Regions from separate parts of the Sporosarcina sp. P3 genome, predicted to be linked through region 2. Evidence: riboswitches for the same ligand, from Rfam matches in the RefSeq annotation. Region 2 holds a riboswitch; each other region holds the start of a gene.
The links. Region 2 has a riboswitch for thiamine pyrophosphate ahead of thiM (hydroxyethylthiazole kinase). Riboswitches for the same ligand answer to the same signal wherever they lie in the genome.
Positions count from the first base shown of each region.

Region 1: another riboswitch for thiamine pyrophosphate. It lies ahead of CSV61_RS14175 (ECF transporter S component); the one in region 2 lies ahead of thiM (hydroxyethylthiazole kinase).
Region 3: another riboswitch for thiamine pyrophosphate. It lies ahead of CSV61_RS07490 (ABC transporter ATP-binding protein); the one in region 2 lies ahead of thiM (hydroxyethylthiazole kinase).

Region 1 covers NZ_PDZE01000013.1:60,536-63,725, forward strand. The annotation lists gene CSV61_RS14170 (ABC transporter ATP-binding protein) at 1-1,185, opposite strand, end outside; gene CSV61_RS14175 (ECF transporter S component) at 1,207-1,776, opposite strand; TPP riboswitch at 1,860-1,971, opposite strand; gene CSV61_RS14180 (exonuclease domain-containing protein) at 2,160-2,732, shown strand; gene CSV61_RS14185 (multicopper oxidase family protein) at 2,890-3,190, shown strand, end outside.
Region 2 covers NZ_PDZE01000003.1:185,503-188,692, forward strand. The annotation lists gene CSV61_RS05245 (hypothetical protein) at 122-1,318, opposite strand; TPP riboswitch at 1,511-1,613, shown strand; gene thiM (hydroxyethylthiazole kinase) at 1,676-2,446, shown strand; gene thiD (bifunctional hydroxymethylpyrimidine kinase/phosphomethylpyrimidine kinase) at 2,466-3,190, shown strand, end outside.
Region 3 covers NZ_PDZE01000004.1:298,409-301,598, reverse strand. The annotation lists gene CSV61_RS07495 (ABC transporter permease) at 1-731, opposite strand, end outside; gene CSV61_RS07490 (ABC transporter ATP-binding protein) at 728-1,498, opposite strand; TPP riboswitch at 1,583-1,680, opposite strand; gene CSV61_RS07485 (TetR/AcrR family transcriptional regulator) at 2,087-2,656, shown strand; gene CSV61_RS07480 (YhgE/Pip domain-containing protein) at 2,696-3,190, shown strand, end outside.

The sequences.
Region 1 (3,190 bases), on a different contig from region 2:
CGATAGCTGATAAGGATGACGGGAAACAGAATCAGGCAAGTTAAATAATTGTATCAATTCCATCGCATAACGATCGGCATCTGCTTTTGGCATACCGTGCAAAGATACGGTTAACTCTTCCTTAATTGAGTTCGTCACAAATTGTAGTTCAGGGTTTTGAAAGACGAGTGACATACCTTTCGGGAGTTGGCGCTTCTTCTTTTTCCACACAATGGGTACGTCGTTTACTTCGTAGATACCGTCAGTCCGAAGTAATTGCATGAGTGATAAGAGCAATGTACTTTTACCAGAGCCATTTTCTCCGACAATCGTAATCCAGTCACCAGCCTGTACGGTCGCCTGTTTGACAGAAATTTTCTTCACTCGACCACGATAGCCGTGAAAGTCTTGAATCTGAAGTTTCTCTTGATATGCAACTGCTTGACGATTTCTCAACATCGATTGAAATGTTTCGGACATTTTATATTCTTCCCATACACCGGGGTACCAAATGCCGTAACGTTCCAGTTCTTCCTGGAAGTTTGCGAAGATCTCTTTAGGTGAACCGTCTGCGATCATGTCACCGTGATCATTAAACAGCACAACGCGATCTACCCAGTCCGCAATCAAATCAATTTTATGCTCCACGATGATTACGGTTTTATCGGCAGTAGCTTCTTTAATAGAAGTCCAAATTTGTTGCGTGCCTTCCGGATCTAGTAATGCAGATGGTTCATCTAGAAATAACACGTCAGGTTCTAGTAATAAAACAGAAGCCAATGCTAACCGCTGCTTCATACCTTGAGACAGTTCATTGATAGACGTATGGGGGTCTTTTACATGCAAGTCTACACGGTTCAATACTTCTTCAATAAGAGGTGCCATTTCTTCACGCGGCACATGAAGATTTTCTAACACGAATGCGAGTTCTTCATCTACATAGGTCATGCAGAACTGTGTATCCGGGTCTTGGAAAACAAACCCCCATGAGTCAGGTAACTGAATCTCTTTTGCTTTCATTGGCAGTTCGATAGAATTTGGTATAATCCCGCTCAATACTTGGAGTAAAGTAGATTTCCCACAACCGCTAGGACCCAGCATGAGAACTTTTTCACCAGGCTGAACAGAGAAGGAGAAATCTTTAAAAAGCAAAGCATCTTCTCCTGGAAACTTTAGCCGTAAATCGGTAACGCCGATGTTATTCATAGTTGGATCATTCCTCCGCGTTTACTGATCAAGCAACGTATATTCTTTCTTATCAACAGGTCGAATTAACGACGTCACGCCTGTTGCTTCTAGCGCTCTTACAATAAGTACAGCGAAAATACCCGTAAAGATGAATGCGCTGATTGCACGTAATCCATATTTCACAATGAGTGCCCATGTTTCGAGTGCAGCATACCCATAAATTAAATCAAGACCAAAACTTGCAAGGCATGAAGCAATTCCAGCTAGCCCAGCAATTAAAATGGAATAGCGTTTATAACGAAATGCGGCGAATAGTAATTCTGCAGCCAGTCCTTGTACGAATCCGTACATTAATACTTCAATACCATGACCAGCAAATGCAGACAATGAAGCCCCTGCAAGACTTGCGATGAGTGCAGTACCAGGCTTCCGCAATAATAAAAAGGCGAACGGCCCTACCATGAACCACATACCGTAAAGCAATTGACGCGCGACAGGCATGATCGGTTTTATGACAGTATATAAATCATCCCAAAACTTCATCAACACTCCAAAGACCACGCCAATCATGATGGTGATCAATAAATCGGTAAACTTTAACTTCTTCAAATTCTTCCACTCCCTCTTATTTTACTATACGAAAAAGCCGTCTGAAGAGCAGACGGCCGAGGAAGGAAAGAGATTCCTGTATAAATTCCATCGATCACGCTCTCTACGCTGGCATTACCCAGATCAGATTAACGGTCAGCAGTGGATCGATCTGCTATCTCAGCCTGATTCTCTCAAGCACCCGTACGGACAATTATGTAAGCAGTCCTATTATACAGCACTCCAATTTGTCTGGCAACCACTTCAAAAAGTAGATGGCGTGCTAATGACAATGCGAGTTAATTTCGTTACAGTTTGTTGAAATCCTGATATACTAATAGGATATAAATTGATCCTAATCGCGTGCAATATACGAATTTAAATAGAGTTAAAGGAGTTTTTACATGACGAAACATATAGCGTTCATTGACGTAGAAACTACAGGTATGAGAGCAGAGGCAAGCGATGTAATTGAATTTGGTGTCATGCTTGGCGAATATGATAATAACCGGATCGTTCGGGTGTCCGATGAGTATTGTGAGTTTCAAGAGCCGTTCTATTCTATAACGCCGATGATCACAAAACTAACTGGCATCACCGATCAGATGGTAAGGGGAAAGTCGCTCGACATGGACAGAATTCTATCCATACTTGATCGGGCAGACGGAATTGTGGCGCATAATGCTTCATTTGACAGAGGCTTTGTCAGTAGACTATTACCGGAAACTCTCGACATGGACTGGTATTGTTCTGTCAGACAAATTAAATGGAAAAATTATGGCTTTGAGAATGGTAAGCTTCAACAATTACTAAGAGCGCATCGGATTCAAGTACAGAACGCACACAGGGCACTTGATGATGCGAAAAACTTAGCATTGCTACTGAACTCATCGAATCCGAACCTTGAGGATGATACGTTTATATCCTACCTGTTGAATAAAGCACCAATGAAAAAACCATCTAGATCTAGATTTTAATTACAAAGTGAGGGATACCAGGATAGTAATATACCTGGGTATCCTTTTTGTGTGGAGAAAATTTCATTTACACGACCATAAGTATGGAATGTGCATAGTTTTTCCACATGTATCAGCTATACTACCCTTGATGACAATAGATAAAGGGGATATTTAGATGAGTAGAAAAAAGCAAGTTGTTATATTCTCATTGTGTGCATTATTGATCAGTGGATGCAGTAGTGATGTGCAATCGAATGAACAGAGTAATGAACATATGATGAACCAGACTAGCAATGAACAGCATTCTATGATGGATGGTTCGACAATGGGTAATGGACATATGAGCCATGATAATGTAGTAAGATTAAAAGATTCGACTGGTGAGAATGAAATAAACATCCCACCCTTATTAACTAGTGAAACGACAGTAGGTACCGAATATACTGTTAAGGCACAAAAGGGAAGCGTGAATATAC
Region 2 (3,190 bases):
GAAGAATCTATTTCTTTCAACTAAATACTTTTAACAGTATTTAGTTGAAAGTATTTAGTTATTTATATAGCCGTACATAAAACTGAACAAAGCCTAAAGATAGCACTATTTTACACCTGCATTAATTACACGTCATATAACGCCAATAATTATCCCCAAGTACGCCTGTCAAATACGCTAATCCTTCACTTTCCGTACGATGTAGCGCGCGCCAGTCCTCATCATCAAGCGCTAGGTAGACTTCATGATGAGGCGCATCATTATGATAGCCAACTAGATCTAGGTTCCCTTGTTCATCCAAATGAGCTTTCATTTCGTAATGTATAGGCGGTGAGGCGGTCAGGGGATTGCCCACGTCGTGGTTGATCGCAAAATGAACTTCAGTCGAGTCCCCTTCCAACCTCTCGATTTCTATACCATCTACAGAAGCATGGTCATGACGCTTATACCGTTTCATATAATTCAATCCAATAGAAGGTCCGGTTGCTTTCGTAAATTGCAGTGCGTTGTCTTCTCCAACAAACTTTCCTTCTATATCCACACGGGTGCGGAAGCTTTCTCCTTCCGCATTGAAATCCCGATCATCCCCTGTAAAGTATGGGATTGGTGAGAAGAGATTCGGATTTTTTATGATATCTTCCTTTAAAAATGTTGTATAGCGGAACTTCCATCGCTTCACTTCTTTTTGTTTTTCCCTGTCGGCCACCGGTTTTAGTAATCGATCTCGTTGCTTAACCCGCACAGAAAAGGTATACACTTCTTCTGTTGGTTTATTATCAGGATTTGGAGGCATAATTCCTTCATACACTTTTGATACAATCGATTTACTAACATTCATTTTCTGATTGCTGTCAATCAACGGACGCGTTGCCGAAACACTGTATACCACTGGCTCCGAAGAACTTACCTCGCGATCAATAAAACGATTATCAGTAATTGTCTCGAGGTATTGACCGTTACGGTAAATATCGAACTTCTCCACATCTTTAATCCATTCCCATGAAAGGGCAATTTGCGATGAAGCGGCAATCGTTGTAATTACTAAGCGTTGTAAAGGATGTTCATCTTTCTGTACTTCTGTCAAGGCCGAAGTCTGGATCACGATTACATCTTGAACCCGTTCTTCCTCTACCCGTTCTACTGTATATTGGAAAGGATGTGACGGATCTAGCTCCCCGTCCGTAAAATTCGGAGCCGTCCCTTCATATACTTGCCGATCATTTTTATAGACACGGTAATAACCACCAATATCACTCCATGTAAACGATATATCATCCAATGAATGATCCATCTGTTGAATTTCGAATAATTTCTTCATTTGCGATCTGCTCCCTTTTATCTATTTCATCTGAAACAGTTATACGCCTTCAGATAATTATGTAACATTCAGCATATAGTTATACCTGTTCTTCTATGCGCAATCACTCATTTTCGAGTACTTCTATCTCGTTATACCAGTATTATTTTAACCTTTTTCATGTATATGATATAATGAGCTCGTCTGATACATAGCCACCACTAGGGGTGCCTTCTTTTTGGCTGAGATGCAAGTATGCAAACCCTTTGAACCTGATCTAGTACATTCTAGCGGAGGAAAGTGGGTAGTTTTCATACCCAATCGCCCATCCACGCATGGGCTTTTTGTATATATACCTTTAATAGGAGGAATAGAAACATGCAGCTTATTCAACAACTTCGTCAACAACAACCGCTCGTTCACTGCATTACAAATTTTGTAGTCGCAAATTTCCAGGCAAATGGTTTATTAGCACTAGGTGCTTCTCCTGTTATGGCGGATGCAGTAGAAGAAGCAGAAGATATCGCAAGAATTGCTGCCTGTAGTATTTTAAATATCGGTACGTTAAAGCAACAGACGGTGGATGCCATGATTCTCGCTGGAAACAGCGCTCGCGCAGCAGGGAAACCTGTCGTACTAGACCCAGTAGGTGCAGGAGCTACACCTTTTCGTAAAGCTAGCGCGTTGAAAGTGCTAGAGGAAGTCGATATTACACTGATCCGCTGTAATGAAGGAGAACTTGCTGCGATTGCAGATATCCCTTGGACCGCCAAAGGTGTCGATGCAGGTGAAGGTTCTGCAGACATCGAAGATATCGCGAAAAAGACTGCACGCAAATACAATTGTCTCGTCGCAGTATCAGGCGAAGTCGATATAGTCACGGACGGCCATTCCATGTTATCCATTACAGGCGGCCATCCCATGATGACTACCATTACGGGTACTGGGTGTTTACTCAGTTCTGTCACAGGTGCTTTTCTCGCCATAGGAATGGAAAACCCTTTGGAATCCGTAGCAGATGCACTCTCATTTTATAAACGGGCTGGTGAACAAACAGCAAAAATTTCCCGCGGGCCTGGAGACTTTGCTGTAAACTTCTTAAATACATTACATACATTGGATCGCGATTCAAAAACATTTTTGGCATAATAGACAGGAGGTTTTTCAATTGACAGTACAAGTGGCATTAACCATTGCTGGTTCGGATAGCGGAGGAGGTGCAGGAATTCAGGCTGACTTAAAGACGTTTCAGGAGCTAGGTGTATTCGGGACTTCTGCCATAACCGCAGTGACTGCTCAGAACACACACGGTGTTCACGGTGTGTATCCAATACAGACAGACGGAGTCATAGCACAAATACGTGCCGTGCTTGATGACTTTGATGTAAAAGCCTGTAAAACCGGCATGCTGTTTTCGGCAGAAATTATTACTGAAGTAGCTGCATTGTTAAAAGAATATCCGCCGATTCCTTTAGTCATTGACCCTGTCATGATTGCGAAAGGTGGACAATCTTTACTGCAACAACAAGCGATTCAAGCACTTAAAGAACATTTATTACCACTGGCTACAATTGTGACGCCAAATATACCTGAAGCGGAAGTACTGACTGGAATGGAAATACAGACAGACGAAGATATTCGGAAAGCCGCAACCGCATTTATCAACATGGGAGCGAAAGCTGTTGTCATGAAAGGCGGTCACCGCAATGACGTGCTAGATGCAAAGGATTATTACGCAGATGAGGAAGGTCAATCCTTCACAGTGACAACGCCTTGGATTCAAACCAAAGATACACATGGGACCGGATGCACATTTGCGGCAGCTTTGACGAGTTTCCTAGCAAAAGGCTGTTCCTTACCGGATGCAGTTGCCGAAGCGAAACAATTCATACA
Region 3 (3,190 bases), on a different contig from region 2:
AAAAAGTGTTTTTCCAATACAACGATGAGTAGAAAGAAGATAATGCCAACCGCAGAAAGCAAGACGATCGGTGCGAATACAGCAGCACTGTCAAATTGCGTCATCATTCTTCTGCTAAAATATCCAAGTCCTGCCTGAGCCCCTAGCCATTCCCCAATGGCCGCACCGATCACGCTCAATGTGACCGCTACTTTGAGTCCAGAGAAGAAAGATGGCAAAGCGGAAGGGAGATCTAATTTATAGAAAATGTCTTTTGCGGATGCACCCATTGTTCGCATTAATTCCCGTAAGTTTTTATCTGATGAGCGTAAGCCGTCGAAAACACTAACGGTAATCGGGAAAAATGTGATGAGTACGGTGACTGCGACTTTACTCCAAATGCTGTAGCCGAACCATAAAACGAAAATCGGTGCGAGCGCAATGATGGGGATCGTTTGCGACGCGATTAGGATAGGGTAAAACGCCTGCTCGATAGGTTTCTTACTATACATCGCAATCGCCAGTGTGGATCCGATTAGGATTGAAATCGATAATCCAATGAAAATGGTTAAAGCTGTCGGAGGTAAGTGGTGGATAAATAGCTCCGTTTTCAGCTCCCATAATCGAATTAAAATCGCTGAAGGAGATGGGAAGAGAAAGCTTTTGTCGTAAAGACGAGCGCTAATTTCCCATACACCGAGTAAGATGGCAACGAAAAGTATAGACCAACTGTATGAAGTGATCTTCTTCATAGTCGCGCCCCCGAACGAAGCTCACTAATAAGTTGCTCTTTCAGTTTCAACAGTTCTGGCTGTGCCAAGTCCCGCATAGTGCGTGGTCGGCTAAGAGGCACGATGACTTCGCGAATCGTCTGTACCGGTTTGTCGGCGAGTACAAAAATGCGATCGGACAGAAATAAAGCTTCGTCGATATCATGCGTGATGAACACGATCGTTTTATCGAGCTTTTGCCATTGATCGATCAACCATTCTTGCATGGTTAGCCGTGTGATCGCATCGAGCGCGCTAAATGGCTCGTCCAGTAGTAAAATATTGGAGCCGGTCAAGATCGTTCGTAAAAATGAAACCCGTTGTCGCATCCCGCCTGATAAATTCCCAGGATAAGCGTTTTCTTCGCCTGCGAGTCCGAAGTCAGTGAGGAGTTGAATGATCTGATTGGCAGACGGTTTACCGCCTTGAAGTTCTAACGGTAGTCGGACGTTTTCAAGAATCGTTCGCCAAGGCATCAGCAAGTCTTGCTGCGGCATATAGCCGACTTTGCCTAATCGCTTCGTCGTCACTTCTCCGTTCAATGAAATCTCCCCATTGTCGGGATTCTCAAGACCGGTGACCAGTCGGAATAACGTGCTTTTTCCGTACCCGCTCGGTCCAATGATGCTGACGAATTCGCCTTCATTTACATGCCAGTCGACTTGATCAAAAATCGCAGTTGGTTTCGAAGCATTGGTTGCTTGATAATGAAAAGATACATTTGTGAACTCTAAAACTTTAGTAGTCATATGGTTACCACTTCTCATTTCTTCAAAAAGTATATACAAAAAAACCCCTTCTCTGTTCGAAGCGGTTGCATAGTTCGGCCTAAATCCGTCATATGTCCACTTCCCTCCGCTAGCATTATCTAGAGCAGGTTCAAGGGTTAAGGCGAACGCCTCTCTCAGCAAAAGCACCCCTAGTGTTGTTCCTTCTCTTATCGTTACATAGACTAGTAAAGTAGTCAATGTCAATTTAGTAAATATTCTAAGAGGCTGGGACATAACTATCTCACCCCGTTTCCCTGCACTCCGAGAGGCACGCTTTCCGAGGGGCGTGGCTTGAGCCAAGCGAACAACGTAGGGTTCGCTTTGCCGTATTTCTGTGTACTTTGCAGAAATTAAGGCACCTGTCCAGGGTCTCAGGACGCACGCTGATCCCTCAGGAGTCGGCCTTTCTCCGTTCGGGTACACTCTGTTACTCTAAAAAATATTTTCTGTTCAGTCCCAACCTTATTACGAATCAGCAATCCTGTTGCATTTAATGGATAACCTGTGTAATATAATGACTAACAGACCGAAATGGTATTTCGGTCACTTTTTGAAGGAAGTGTCATAATGGATCGCAGAGAAGAAATTATGTTGGCGGCTGAAAAATCATTTTCGATGTTCGGATATAAAGCAACTACGATGGATCAAGTAGCGAAGATTGCGAACGTGGGTAAGGGCACAATCTATACATTTTTCTCGAATAAAGAAGAGTTATTTCATTCGATTGTTTGGAAAATGGTTGAAGAAATGAAAGACCTCTCTGAGCGCACAGCTAAGGAAGGTGCGTCTTTTCAAGAGAATGCCCATGCGCGCATTATGCAACTGCTGAAATTTCGCGAAACACATCAGTTATTCATTAAATTGATTGAAGAGGAAAAAGAATTGCGTACACCTGCCGTGGGAGATGTGTTAACTACTATAGAGAAGGAAATAGTGAAATTCATTGCTGGGAAAATTGAGCGAGGCGTCGCAAAAGGTGAACTAAAGCCGTGTAACAGCGAGCTGATTGCGTATCTTTTATTCAAATCTTATGTAGCGCTAGTTAATGATTGGTCAAAAACGCATGATGAACAATTGACAGAAGAGCAAATCACGGACGTTTTGAACGATACGATCTTCTCCAGTTTGTTAGTGTGATGTGCGGATGATGGAATATAGAGTGAGGGTTTATGTGAAATGAATAAAATTTGGTTTATAGTCAGACGGGATCTTCGGAATATTTTCAAAAATAAAGCAGCAATCATTGTCATTGCGGCCATTGCGTTTCTTCCTTCCCTTTATGCTTGGATGAACATCCTCGCTTCGTGGGACCCATATTCCAATACGAAAGGCGTAGAAGTCGCGATCGTCAGTGAAGATGTAGGGGCGAAGATCGAAGACAAAGAATTCAATGTCGGAGATGAAGTGATTGTCTCGCTGACCACTAACGATGATCTCGGCTGGCAGTTCGTAACGAAAGATGAAGCGTTGACAGGCGTGAAGCACGGAGATTATTATGCTGCAATCATCATTCCGAAAGACTTCTCGGAGAATTTAAGCAGTGTCGTCACCGACGATATGAAGAAGCCAACATTGGATTATTATATCAATGAAAAAATCAATGCAATTTCCCCGAAAGTAGCGGGTAAAGGCGCTTCTGCGATAGTAGAAAATATCGATAAAACATTCGTC